Regions from separate parts of the Paraburkholderia sp. GAS199 genome, predicted to be linked through region 2. Evidence: riboswitches for the same ligand, from Rfam matches in the RefSeq annotation. Region 2 holds a riboswitch; each other region holds the start of a gene.

Region 1 (4,538 bases), on a different contig from region 2:
TACGCCGAACACGAAAACGGCCGCACGATGCCGGTGGTGCCCAGTATCGACAGGCCGCCGAGTATGCCCAGCCGCGGGTTCATGGTTTTCAGCGCCAGCGCTTCGCCGCCCTCCACGCCGACCGTGACTTCGAAGCCGCCCGCGTAGCCGTGCTCCGTTGCGAGTTCGGCGAGATGTTCGGTCATCATCCGGCGCGGCACGGGGTTGATGGCCGGCTCGCCGACCGGCAAGGTCAAGCCCGCGCGCGTCACCGTGCCGACACCCGGTCCCGCGCGAAACACCACGCCCGGTTGCGGCAGCAAACGCACGCGCGCGAACACGACGGCGCCATGCGTGACGTCGGGATCGTCGCCGGCGTCTTTCACGGTGCCGGCTTCCGCGCCATCGTCGGTGCGTCGGCAGAACACCAGCGGCATCGGCACGAGTTGCCCCTTCGGCAACACGATTTCCGCCACGTCGCTGACCACGCCCGCGAGCAGCAGACGCGCCGCCGCGAGCGAGGTCGCAGTGGCGCAACTGCCGGTCGTGTAGCCGCTGCGGAGCGGCGCGGGCTGTTCGGGCGTTTCGTCGCGCATTACGGTTGCGGGGAAGAATCGGCGTTCGGCGCGGCGGCCGGTTTGGTGACGTCCAGCAGCGTGATCGGCAAGGCCTGACGCCAGGTATCGAAGCCGCCGAGCGGCTGCGCTTCGGCCAGCGCTATACGTGTGAGCGTGCCGCCATGCCGCTCGCGCCACGCGGCCAGCGCCGACTCGCCCTGCAAGGTGACGGCATTGGCGACCAGCCGGCCGCCTTCGCGCAAGCTGGCCCAGCAGGTGTCGAGCACGCCGGGCGCGGTCGCGCCGCCGCCGATGAACACCGCGTCCGGCACGGGCAGGCCGTCCAGAGCGTCGGGCGCGCGGCCGGCCACGAGTTGCAGACCCGGCACGCCCAGCGCGTCGCGATTGTGTTCGATGAAACGCTGCCGCTCCGAGTTGGCTTCGACTGCGATGGCGCGGCAGGTGGGATGCGCGCGCATCCATTCGATGCCGATCGAGCCGCTGCCCGCGCCCACGTCCCACAGCAGCTCGCCCGGCGTCGGCGCGAGGCGCGCGAGCGTGATGGCGCGCACGTCGCGCTTGGTCAGCTGGCCGTCGTGACGAAAGGCGTCGTCGGGCAAGCCGGCGGTGAGCGGCAGACGCGGCGCGCCCGCCGTGTGACGGCATTCGAGCGCGATCAGGTTCAGCGCGGCCGTTTCGCCGGCCGACCATTGATCGGCGCGGCCGTCGACGCGGCGCTCCGAATCACCGCCCAGATGTTCCAGCACGATCATGCGCGTCGCGCCGAAGCCGCGCGCGTTCAGCCATTCGGCGAGCGCCGCGGGCGTGCGGCCGTCCGCGCTCAGCACGAAAATGCGCGCGCCGTCGTGCAGATACGCGTTGAGCGTGGGCAACGGACGGCCCACCAGCGACACCGTGGCGACGTCCTGTAACGGCCAGCCGAGCCGCGCCGCCGCCAGCGACACCGACGACGGCGCCGGCAATACGCGCAACTCGCCCGCCGGCAATTGCCGCGCGAGCGTCGCGCCCACGCCGAACAGCATCGGATCGCCGCTCGCCAGCACGCACACCGGTCCCGCTCTCTCGGCCAGCAAGGGCGCGAGATCGAACGGACGCGGCCATGCCGCGCGTCGCGCAGCGAGCCGCGCCGGCAGCATCTCCAGATGCCGCTCGCCGCCATACACCACCGACGCCTCCAGCAAAGCACGCCGCGCGGGCCTTCCCAAACCGGCAAAGCCGTCGTCGCCTATGCCCACCACTGTCAGCCACGCCGGCATGCATCCATCCTCGTTCCGTAACGTCAAAGTATCTCTAAATAAAGCGCTGTGCCGCGCTGGTCAAAGCGTCCAAGCTCGTTGTGCTGTTCGAAAAAAGGCATAATACAGCCGCCGGTGCCCTTCGGGGCCGAAGAGGGAACACAGCGTCACTGTGGCTGCCCCCGCAACTGTATGCAGCGAGTCCGCCTGCGCTCCGCGCCACTGGTTGCATCGCGATGTCGAATCGCGATGACCGGGAAGGCAGCGGCGGACCACGACCTGCGAGCCAGGAGACCTGCCGGCCAGACTGTTCGTGCCAGCCTACATCGGGCGGGGTGTACCGATGCCGCAGCCATGCCCGCCTTGCGGGCGGCTCGGGCCGTCGCGCGACGCTCAACCCGGTGTCCGTCTTGAATCCAGCTGCGCCCTCCACTACCCGATCCGACGCTGCGCTCGCGCCGCGGCCCTCGGCATGCCCGGGGCTGCTGCGCATCGTGTCGGCGCGCGACGGCGGCATCTGCCGGATCAAGCTGGCCGGCGGCGTGCTGAGCGCCGCGCAGGCCGAAGCGGTCGCCGCTGCCAGTGAGCAGCACGCAGCCGGTGTCGTGGAAGTGACGAACCGCGCCAACCTGCAGATACGCGGGGTGCGCGAAGGACACGAAAGCGCGTTGATCGACATGTTGCTGGATGCGCAGCTTGGCCCGCTGTCCGGCTTCACCGCAGCCGCCGACGACGTGCGCAACGTCATGCTCAGTCCGCTCGCCGGACGCGATCCGGCTTGCCTGTTCGACACGCGCGACCTGTGCGCCGACCTGCTCGCCTTGCTGCAAGGCGATGCGCGCTTCGCGGCGCTGTCGCCGAAATTCGCGTTGCTGCTCGACGGCGGCGAAGCGCTCGCGAGGCTCGATCATCCACACGATATCTGGATCGCGGCCACGCCAGGCGAAGACGGCGTGCGCTTCGTGTTCGGTCTCGCGGGTGGTCCGCCGCCGGCTACGCGGCGCGATCCTGACTCGCGCGACGGGACGCCCGTGAAAGCTACCGGTCGGCTCGGGCAAGACTGCGCGCCGGATTGCAACGTCGTCGCCGCCGTCATGAATCCGCGCAGCGCCGCGCTCGTTGCCGTCCTGCCGACGCAAGTCGTGGCTGTCGTTCGCGCGTTGCTGCACATGTTTCTCGATCTCGCACCGGTTGACGCAACGCGCATGCGTCACCTGCTGGCGACCCATGCGCCGGACGCGCTTTTACAACACGCCCAGCGTTACCTCGATTTTCCTTTGACACACGACCCCGCGCTCGCCACCTGGCAACGCGCCACGCCAGTTGACGCCACGCTTCGTCTGGGCGCGCATCCACAGCGCGCGGCCGGCGAATTGCACAGGTGGCACATGCGTCAAAGGTGGCACGTCGGCGGTCAGCCGCCGCTCGGACGCCTCGACGCCGCCGCCTTGCGTGGCCTCGCCGCGCTGGCGCATCGTCACGGCGACGGCACGCTGCACATGACGCCGTGGCAAAGCGTGCTGCTGACCGACGTCGCGCGTGAGTCGACAGGCGCCGTGCTCGACGCGTTGCAAGCACTCGGTCTCGCTTGCGATGCCGGCGATCCGCTCGCGCGCGTGATCGCCTGCGCAGGCTCGGCCGGCTGCGTCAAAAGCCACGCCGACACCAAGGCCGACGCGCTGCGCGTGGCAGCACGGCTGCCCGACGGCGTCGAAGTCCACCTGAGCGGCTGCTCGCGTTCGTGTGCGGCGGCGGCTTGCGCGCCTTACACACTGCTGGCCGTCTCACCCGGCATGTATGACCTTTATCGCCGCGACACATCGCCGGGCGAAGCCTCGCTGGGCGACACCTCGCCGGGCGACGCTTCGCCAGATTTCGGCGCATCCGTCGCGCGGCAACTCACGATCGAACAGGCTGCCGCCATGCTCGAACAACTGGCCCGGAGCCCTTTAGATGCTTGATTACATTCGCGACGGTCAGGAGATCTATCGCCAATCCTTCGCGACGATCCGCGCGGAGGCCGACCTCGCGCGCATTCCCGCCGACCTCGAAAAACTCGCGGTGCGCGTGATTCACGCGTGCGGCATGGTCGACGTGATCGACGACCTGCAGTTCTCGCCGGGCGCGGGCGCAGCGGGCCGCGCCGCGCTCGCGCAAGGCGCGCCGATTCTCTGCGACGCTGGCATGGTCGCGCAGGGCATCACGCGCGCGCGGCTGCCCGCCGATAACCCGGTGATCTGCACACTGACCGATGCCGACGTGCCCGCGCTCGCGCGCGAACTCGGCAACACCCGCTCGGCCGCGGCGCTCGAATTGTGGCGCCCGCATCTCGCCGGCAGCGTCGTGGTGATCGGCAACGCGCCGACCGCGCTGTTCCATCTGCTCGACATGCTCGACGCCGGCGCGCCCAGGCCCGCGCTGATTCTCGGCTTTCCGGTCGGCTTCGTCGGCGCGGCGGAATCGAAAGCGATGCTCGCCGCCGACAGCCGCGGCGTGCCGTTCGTGGTGGTCAACGGACGACGCGGCGGCAGCGCGATGGCGGCTGCCGCGGTCAACGCGCTCGCCACGGAGGTCGAGTAAATGACGGTGCAAGGACGTCTGTTCGGACTCGGTGTCGGTCCCGGCGACCCGGAACTCATCACGCTCAAGGCGCTGCGTCTGCTGAAGGCCGCGCCCGTGGTCGCGTACTTCGTGGCAAAGGGCAAGAAAGGCAACGCGTTCAGCATCATCGAGGCGCATCTGCACG
Region 2 (4,538 bases):
GGCACCACGCTCGCGAGCAGCGACAGCGTGGTGTCGGCGGAACTGAGCACGACGATCTCGGCAGGCCGCTGATCGATGCGGATGACGCCTTGCGTGTCGTCGACGAAACCGCCCGGCGTCGTGCGCAGCAGATGCATGGCGTCAGGCCTGTTGCGCTTCGTTCGACGGCACGGCGAGCGCGGCGGCCAGCGCAGCGTCGAACGCGCGTTGCAGCGCGGCCTGGTCGAGGTCTTCGCCGATCAGCACGAAGCGGCTCGAATGCTGGATGCGCTCCAGTTCGCCGGCTTGCCAGCGTCGATCGAAATAGCTGTCGAAACGGCGGCCCACGCCTTGAATCACGAGGCGCATCGGCGCGCCCGGCAAGGCGGCGAAACCCTTCACGCGATAGATCGTGTTGCTTTCCACCAGCGACTGCAACGCCGCGATGACCGCTTCGCGCGAACTCGCGTTCGCCTGCACCACCACCGAATCGAACTCGTCGTGGTGATGATCGGCGTCCTCGGCGGAACCGTGGTGATCGTGGCGCAGATGGATCGTTTCCTCCGACGCCGCTTCGAGACCGAGCAGCGTGTGCAGGTCGAGCTGGCCCAGATGCGCGCGCACGATCTTCACCTGCGACGGAATCTCTTCGCGAATCAGCGTTTCCACCGCGCCCTGCTGCGCTTCGTCGAGCAGATCGGTCTTGTTCAGGATCACCAGATCGGCGGCGGACAGCTGGTCTTCGAACAATTCGTGCAGCGGCGATTCGTGATCGAGATTCGGGTCGGCCTTGCGTTGCGCGTCCACGGCGACCGGGTTGTCGGCGAACTGGCCGCTCGCTGCAGCCGGACCGTCCACTACCGTCACCACCGCGTCCACGGTGAAACTGTTCTTGATCTGCGGCCAGTTGAATGCCTGCACCAGCGGCTTGGGCAAGGCAAGACCCGAGGTTTCGATCAGCACGTGATCGATTTCGCCACGTCGCTCGACGAGCTTTTCCATCACCGGGAAAAACTCTTCCTGCACGGTGCAGCACAGGCAGCCGTTCGCCAGTTCATACAATTGGCCTTCCGTCTCGACGCCGTTCTCGTCGCAGCCGATGCCGCAGCCCTTGAGGATTTCTCCGTCGATGCCGAGTTCGCCGAACTCGTTGACGATCACCGCGATGCGCTTGCCTTGCGCATGCTGAAGAATGTGGCGCAGCAGCGTGGTCTTGCCGCTGCCGAGAAAGCCCGTGACGATGGTGACGGGAATCTTGCGCAGTTGAGTTTGCATCGTAGTGTCCATCCGTAGGAGTGGCACGTTCGCGTCCGCGTGCGAGGCATCGGTCGGCATACACGGCTTTCGCCCTGCGGCAGCTCGAATGCGCCTACACAAATGTGCCAACGCATATTCACGCACGGGGACGAAAAACGGCGTTGCCGGAGCAACGAAAAACAGGAATGAGATCATGAGCGCGACGCCGCATCCCCGCGGCGTTCGTCATTGCTTCTCTGGCCGGTATCCGGGCTGGCGAAAGCGCCGCTTCCCCTTCCCGGACGAGTGATTTCTCGTCCAGTGGTGATATGCCGACGCGGCCTTGCGCGTGGACATCGAAGCCGGCTCCGCGGCGCTGAAAAATCCAGCAGCACCGCATTTCGCTTACCGTTGCGGGGGCAGCACAGGTCGAGCCGGCCGCTCGCGCGACAGGCACCCTGTTTCCCGTTTAACTGCGTACGCGCAAAGCGCGCACACGAGCACCAAAGTGCGTGCGAGTTTAGGCTCGCCACCCCGCCACGTCAAGGAAACACGGGCGTCCGGACGTCGGCGGGAGCGTGCCGCGCGGGGTACTTCAAAGGCATCCCGTGTGCTATCGTATGCGCGCGTTTGGTGCCCGCGCATGCGTTCGCATGCGCAGTTAAACGGGAAACAGGCAGCGCGCTGCGCGCTCAACCTGTGCTGTCCCCGCAACGGTAAGCGACCTGCGTCGCCAGGCTCGACAGTCTGGCCACGCGCATGCGTTTTCAGCAATGCCACTGTCCGGCGAACCGGACGGGAAGGCAAAGCGCATGAGGCCGCCAGCCCGGATACCGGCCAGACGCGGAGGCGGCGAACCCCACGCTGCCGGACGCCGGAATCCGCGAGGGACGGATGCGAAGGCGCTGGAACACGTTGCGGCACACCCGTTCGCCCGCGAAATGCTCAGTTCGATGAGTGTTCGACGACTTCGCGGCGAATGGCGGCGCCGGCGTGTGCAATCTGTCGTGCTGCATGACCTCTTATTTCCGCTGGGCCGTCTTCACGGTCCGACCTCTTCCCCTTGTCACGACATGGCGCGTGCCATGCGCGCCGCGATGAGCCGCGCCTGGCTGATCGGCGCCGGTCCCGGCGACGTCGAACTGATGACGCTCAAGGCATGCCGCGCGCTCGGCGAAGCCGACGTGGTGCTGGTCGACGATCTGGTGAATCCCGACGTGCTGCAATTCGCGCGCGCCGACGCGCAGGTGGTCTACGTCGGCAAGCGCGGCGGTCATCCGTCGACGCCGCAAGCGGGCATCGTCGCGATGATGCTGGCGCATGTGCAGGCCGGGCGCAGCGTGGCGCGTCTGAAAGGCGGCGATCCGTTCGTGTTCGGCCGTGGCGGCGAGGAACAGCAGGCGCTGCACGAGGCCGGCGTCGAGGTCGAAGTGATCAACGGCATTACGGCCGGCATCGCGGCACCCGCCGCGATCGGCATTCCCGTTACGCATCGCGATCACGCGCAGGGCGTGGTATTCGTGACCGGTCACGGCGCGGGCAGCGCCGAGCCCGACTGGCAGGCGCTCGTCGCGACGCGCATGACGCTCGTGATCTACATGGGCATGCGCCGGCTCGACGATATCGCCGCCGCGCTGCTCGCGGCCGGCATGAGCGCCGACACGCCATGCGCAGCGATCGAATCCGCCACCCGTCCCGAGCAACGGCACGCGCTCGCGCCGCTGCGCGATTTCGCCGGCACCGTGGCGCACGCCGGACTCGGCTCGCCGGCCATCGTCGTGATCGGCGGCGTGGCGTCGCTGGCCTTGCCGCGCACACAGCGCGTGGACGACCTTGGCCGCGAGCCGCAATGAAAACGCTCACCGTCGGGATCGGTTGTCGCCGCGGCGCGAGTGCCGCGCAGATCGAAGCGGCCGTGCAGGCGGCACTCGGCTCGCTCGGCGTGCACGACATGGCGGGCGTCGGCGTCGTCGCAACAGTCGATCTGAAATCGGACGAAGCCGGCCTGCGCGAATTCTGCACCCGTCACGCGCTGCCGTTGACCCTGTTCGGCCGGGCCGAGATTGCCGCCGCGGCGAACCTCGGCGCGCCGGGCTTGGCGTCCTGCGCCGCCCGCACGCATCTCGGCGTGGACGGCGTCTGCGAGCCCTGCGCGGTGCTCGCGGCCACGCAGATGTGCGGCGCCACAGTCGCGCTCGCGCTGCCTAAAACCGCTTTCGGCAACGTCACGGTTGCGATTGCCACGACTCAACTCCAACCCGATCTTTCACAGGACCGTCCATGAAGACCGATCCCGAATCCCATCAACGCATGACCGAGCGCCGGCGCGAAGGCCACGAGAAAAAGCAGGCCGCCGCCACGCATGAAAAAGGCCTGCTGATCGTCAACACGGGCACGGGCAAAGGCAAGACTACGGCCGCCTTCGGCATGGCCGTGCGCGTGCTGGGACACGGCATGCGTCTTGGCGTCGTGCAGTTCATCAAGGGCGCGCTGCACACGTCGGAGCGCGACTTCCTCGGCGCCATCGCGCAATGCGATTTCGTCACGATGGGCGACGGCTACACCTGGAACACGCAGAATCGCGACGCCGACATCGCCACCGCCCGCAAAGGCTGGGACGAAGCGCGCCGCATGATCGAAAGCGGCGAGTACCAGATGGTGATTCTCGACGAACTGAACACCGTCCTGAAGTACGAATACCTGCCGCTCGACGAAGTGCTCGGCGTGCTCAACGCGCGCCCGGCCATGCTGCACGTGGTCGTGACCGGCCGTCACGCGCCCGACGCGCTGATCGAGGCCGCCGATCTCGTCACCGAAATGCGCATCGTCAAGCATCCGTATCGCGAGCAAGGCGTGAAAGCGCAAGCCGGCGTGGAGTTCTGACAGATGGCCGCGGCCTCGTCGGGTAACGCTGCCGGTGCATGTCCCGCGCTGTTCATCAGCGCGCCGGCCTCCGGTCAGGGCAAGACCACGATCACGGCGGGACTCGCGCGCTATCACCGGCGCCGCGGTCTGCGCGTGCGCGTGTTCAAGACCGGCCCGGACTTTCTCGACCCGATGATTCTTGCGCGCGCCAGCGGGGCGCCGGTGCTGTCGCTCGATCTGTGGATGGTGGGCGAATCCGCGTGCCGCGCGTTGCTCGCGCAGGCCGCCGCCGAAGCCGATCTGATCCTGATCGAAGGCGTGATGGGTCTGTTCGACGGCACCCCGAGCAGCGCCGATCTCGCCACCGTGTTCGGCGTACCGGTGCTCGCCGTGATTTCCGCCAAGGCGATGGCGCAGACGTTCGGCGCGGTGGCCTTCGGCCTCGCGCATTTCCGTGA
Region 3 (4,538 bases), on a different contig from region 2:
AGCGCGCCCCAACCGGCGGCAATGACCGCGCCGGTCAGCAGCAAACGGGGCGACGTGTCCTGCGGTTCGCCGCGCCACAACTCGCGGCGCGCAAGACCGAGCACCAGCAGAATGGAAACGAAGGCGCCGGCGAACGCGCTGGCGTCGACGATCCACCAGGCGCAGCCCGCGATCATGGCGATCAACGCGAAGGTGGCCGCGCCGCCCGAGACGCCGAGCACATACGGTTCGGCCAGCGGATTGCGCAGCAGCACCTGGAGCAATGCGCCGGCCAACGCGAGCAAGGCGCCGCACGCGAAACCCGCTAATGCACGCGGCAAACGCAGATTGCGCACGATTTCAGCGGCGAGGTCCGAGGTGCCGTGTTGCGAAGGCAGCAACGCCGCGAGCACGCGCGACGGCGCGAGCGGCACACTGCCCAGCGCGAGCGACGCCATCAGCAACGCGAGCGCGATCACGCCGAGCGCGAGCCAGATCGTGGCCGCGCGTTTCGCGCTCATCGCGCGCAACGATGCGCCCGGCGAAACCGCCGGAACCGAAGCGCGGTTCAAGCGCGCGCCCTCAGCGGACGGCATGCGTTACTGCTGCTGCCAGCCGACCGTGACATAGGCACCGCGTCGCGGCGAGTTATACGAGTAGGCCGTTTCATAGTCCTTATTCAACAGGTTCTGGATTTGCGCCGTCACGTACCACGCTTTCGTGAAGTTGTAGCGCGCCGACAGATTCACGACACCGTATCCGCCCAGCTTGCCGCTGCTGTCTTCACGCGGTCCACTCACGATCCACTCGCCGCCGACGCGCCATCCGGCCAGGCTGCGATTCACCGCCAGCGATCCGAAACGCCGCGCGCGGCGCACGAGGTCGACGTCGTTGTCGAGATCGACCGGATTCTGCAGCGTGAGCGACGCGCGCACGTCCGTCTTACCGACGTGACCGCTCCACGATCCTTCGAGCCCCTGCACCTTCGCATGCCCGACGTTCTCGGCGACGTAGATGCCGGGCGTCACCTGCTGGTAGTCGATCAGATTCGAGTAGCGTGTCTGGAAAGCACTCAGCCGCATCACGCCCAACGCATTCGACGCGTACTGCAATGCTGCTTCGACCGAATGACTGCGCTCGGGCTGGATCGATGGATTGCCGCTGAACGGATAGTACAGATCGTCGAAGCTCGGCGCGCGGAACGAATCCGAATAGCTTGCGGTTGCCTTCCAGTGATTCGTGATGTCGAAACCGTAGCCGAGATAGTAACTGTTCGCTCCGCCGAAATCGGAATACTGATCGCGCCGAACGTTGGCCTGAATCTGGTTGCGTCCGAAGCGTCCCGTGTAGCCGACAAAGCCGGAATCCACGTGACGGTCTGGCGCGGCGAACGTGTCCGAGTCGAGCGTCTGATCGAGATGCTCGTAGCCCACCTGCAGTTTCTGCTGCGCGGCGAGCGCGAAATCGTTCTGCCATGTGTACTGGCGATTGTCGGTATCGAAGCGGCCGTTGTAGACGCCGTTGGTGTTCGACACGCTGCGATCGTCGCCTTCGGAGACGATGAAGTGCGTGGTCCACCAGTCGGTGAGCTTGCCGTTTGCGAACGCCGACACCTGGCGCACCTTGCTGGACAGATTGTTCAGATCGGTCGGCACGCCATACGCGTTGTCGTAGCTGTTGTTGCCGTTCGACTGGAAATACGTGACGCCTGCATCCCACTTCTCGCTGAACTTGTGACGCAGCGATGCACTGATGCTCTCGTTCAGATAGCCGTTCGCATTCGGATTCGCGCCCGGCGCTTCACGCGGATTCAGCGAGGAAAAGCCATCGTCTTTCGAGCGCGCGAGCGAGATGCTGAAGGTCGTGTTGCCGTCTTTGTCCAGCGCGCCGTTCACGCCCGCCTGCTGCGTTTGCGTGTGATAGCTGCCGTAGCCGAGCGAGAAATTGAAGCGCGGCGGATGATCGCCGCCGTCTTTCGTGAAGACCTGCACCACGCCGCCGATCGCGCCCGACCCGTATAACGCCGACACGTTGCCGTTGACCACTTCGACGTGATCGACCTGATCGAGCGGAATCTGCGCGAGTTGCGACGAACCGAGACTCACCGAATCGACACGTACGCCGTCGATCAGCACGAGCGACTGAGTCGACGACGCGCCGCGCAGAAACAGGCTGGTCGTGGAACCGGGACCACCCGTGCGGGATATCTGCGCGCCCGGTGCGAGTTGCAGCAGACCCGGCAGATCGGTAGCGGTGGTGTCGGCGATATCCTGCTGGTCGAACAGCGTGGTCTGTGGAATGGCGTCGGCAAGCGGTTGCGGACCGCGTTCAGCGGTGACCACGAGCGGCGACAGTACGACGGATGACTCAGCGACGGAAGACGCAGCGACCGACGCGGCCGCCGGTGCAGCGTCCGCTGCGGAAGACGACGGCGTAGCGGACGCATCAAGCGCGGCGGCCTGCGCATGCACGACGAGCGGCGTGCTCGCAAACGCGAGCATCGCCGCACGAGCGATGGGGGACAACATGGAGTGGTATTCCTGTGGATAGCGTGCGCGGCCCGCTTCCCCGCAGGCCGATGCGTAACGAGGCGCCCGCACTTTAACGTTTGCGCGGTGACGACACTCTCCCTCTGGCCGGTATCCGGGCTGGCGACACATCGATCCCGCCTTCCCACGCGTGACGCGCAGTGGCACACTCGCACGTTCAGCTTCGAACATGCGGTTGGAATCGACCTGCATGTGATGCGGTCGCTTACCGTTGCGGGGGCAGCGCAGGTTGGCGCGTTCGGCAGAAATGAACGGCGCGCCCTGCTTCCCGTTTAACTGCGCACACTATGAAAAGCGCGCGCGGGCACCAGAGAACGATCAGTTTATGAGCGCCCTCCCGACCCGTCAAGAATCGTCAAAACGTGTTCGTGCTGTTCTGTAAAACGCAGGTTATTGTCCGATGCATGAGTGGTTTTTCATCGTAAGGTCCATAAAATGCCTGCATAAAGCGATGTTGTTACGTCTCGAAACGAGACAATAGTCGGAACCTGCGATATTCCGCGCTAAAATGCGATGTCTTTAGAGGACGCAGCACATGCTCACCGAACTCGAATCACTTTCACAGAATATCGGCAAGCTGATCGCGATCAGCCAGCGGCACAACGAAGCGCGTCTCGCGCTCGAAGAGCAGCTTGCGCAATCGCGCGCCGAGGCCGAAGCCACGCGCACCGAACTCGCGTTGTTGCGCGAGGAGCGCGATGCGCTGCAAGCGGAACGCGACGCCCTGTCGGCAAAAATCGACGACGCCCAGGTGCGCCTGAATGCGATCATCGAGAAGCTGCCGCGCGCTCGCGCGCACAACGAGCCGGACAACCAGCTCGATCTGCTCGAGCCCGCGCAGCAGGAGCTCGCGCACGAGGTCAATGCCGATAGCGAAGCCACCCGCCACGGAGAAAATGCATGACCACCAAGCAGATCGAAGTATCGATTCTGGGCGTACCGTACCGGCTCGCCTGCTCGCCGGAAACCGAAGGCGCGCTGCTTGAAGCAGTGGCTCGCGTCGACGCGGAAATGTCGAAGATCCGTAACAACAGCAACGTGCGCGGCACGGATCGCATTGCTGTCATGGCTGCGCTGTCGCTGGCATCGGAACTGCTTAAGCTTCAATCGAGCGTGCGGCACGGAGAAGCATTTCCCGCTGAGGAAATCCGGCGTACAATGCATCAAATGAACGAACAACTGGGTACTGTGATTCAGCAGTACAGCATGCAGTAAGCGGTCTGCACTGAGTACCTAAACAGTTTCAAGCAACCTGTCCTGAGACAGGTTGCGAATTCAAGTGAGGTGCGTGAGCGAAGTCTCGGGCAAACGTTTGAGTTCAACAGGTCAAGCTTCCCTGCCTGGTTCGCCAAGGTCATATATTCCTTGAACCAATGCCATGTGCACGGTTGCGGAAATTTGTAGCACGGGTGTGCGCGTCACTCTGTCTGATGTACCCGAAGTGCTGCTAACTGCGACCAATTCTGAACCCCCGGTTCAGGATGCCGGCCTAGCGGCTAAGGCGGGGACCTTATTCAAAACGGCATCGGACTTCGGTTCGGTGCCGTTTTTCTTTTGGTGCTGCGTTCGGTGCTGCGTTCAGGTACCGCGTTCGGTGCTACGTTCAGGCGCCGCGTTTTTTCTGCGTTCTTTTGCTGTCGGGTTTTTAGCGTTGCGTTTTCAGGGACCTTCGCGGGAACATCAACCTCTCCACGTTCTATTCGATTCATGCGCTACTGGCTAATGAAGTCCGAACCGGACGAAGCAAGCATCGACCATCTCGCCCATGCACCGCACCGCACGTTGCCATGGACCGGCGTGCGCAACTATCAGGCGCGCAACTTCATGCGCGACGTGATGCAGGTCGGCGACGGCGTACTCTTCTATCATTCGAGTTGCCCCGAACCGGGCATCGCGGGTCTCGCCGAGGTGTCGTCCACCGCGTATCCGGACCCCACACAATTCGACAAGAAGAGTCCGTACTACGATCCGAAGTCGTCGCAGGAAACACCGCGCTGGCTGCTCGTCGAC

Evidence for each region. A riboswitch is a leader RNA that binds a small molecule or an ion and turns the genes downstream of it on or off. The one in region 2 is predicted to bind cobalamin.
Region 1: another riboswitch for cobalamin. It lies ahead of P3T18_RS16245 (precorrin-3B synthase); the one in region 2 lies ahead of cobA (uroporphyrinogen-III C-methyltransferase).
Region 3: another riboswitch for cobalamin. It lies ahead of P3T18_RS07045 (TonB-dependent receptor domain-containing protein); the one in region 2 lies ahead of cobA (uroporphyrinogen-III C-methyltransferase).

What each region holds. Positions count from the first base shown of each region.
Region 1 covers NZ_JBNDMM010000003.1:1,043,728-1,048,265, reverse strand. The annotation lists gene P3T18_RS16255 (cobalt-precorrin-5B (C(1))-methyltransferase) at 1-575, opposite strand, end outside; gene cbiE (precorrin-6y C5,15-methyltransferase (decarboxylating) subunit CbiE) at 575-1,813, opposite strand; cobalamin riboswitch at 1,909-2,109, shown strand; gene P3T18_RS16245 (precorrin-3B synthase) at 2,203-3,753, shown strand; gene P3T18_RS16240 (precorrin-8X methylmutase) at 3,746-4,372, shown strand; gene P3T18_RS16235 (precorrin-2 C(20)-methyltransferase) at 4,373-4,538, shown strand, end outside.
Region 2 covers NZ_JBNDMM010000012.1:6,816-11,353, forward strand. The annotation lists gene cobN (cobaltochelatase subunit CobN) at 1-137, opposite strand, end outside; gene cobW (cobalamin biosynthesis protein CobW) at 142-1,254, opposite strand; cobalamin riboswitch at 1,458-1,738, opposite strand; cobalamin riboswitch at 1,830-2,071, shown strand; gene cobA (uroporphyrinogen-III C-methyltransferase) at 2,313-3,068, shown strand; gene P3T18_RS33450 (cobalamin biosynthesis protein) at 3,065-3,499, shown strand; gene cobO (cob(I)yrinic acid a,c-diamide adenosyltransferase) at 3,496-4,098, shown strand; gene P3T18_RS33460 (cobyrinate a,c-diamide synthase) at 4,102-4,538, shown strand, end outside.
Region 3 covers NZ_JBNDMM010000002.1:207,755-212,292, forward strand. The annotation lists gene P3T18_RS07040 (FecCD family ABC transporter permease) at 1-575, opposite strand, end outside; gene P3T18_RS07045 (TonB-dependent receptor domain-containing protein) at 579-2,507, opposite strand; cobalamin riboswitch at 2,597-2,855, opposite strand; gene P3T18_RS07050 (ATPase) at 3,064-3,432, shown strand; gene P3T18_RS07055 (cell division protein ZapA) at 3,429-3,743, shown strand; RNA gene ssrS (6S RNA) at 3,859-4,040, shown strand; gene P3T18_RS07065 (EVE domain-containing protein) at 4,236-4,538, shown strand, end outside.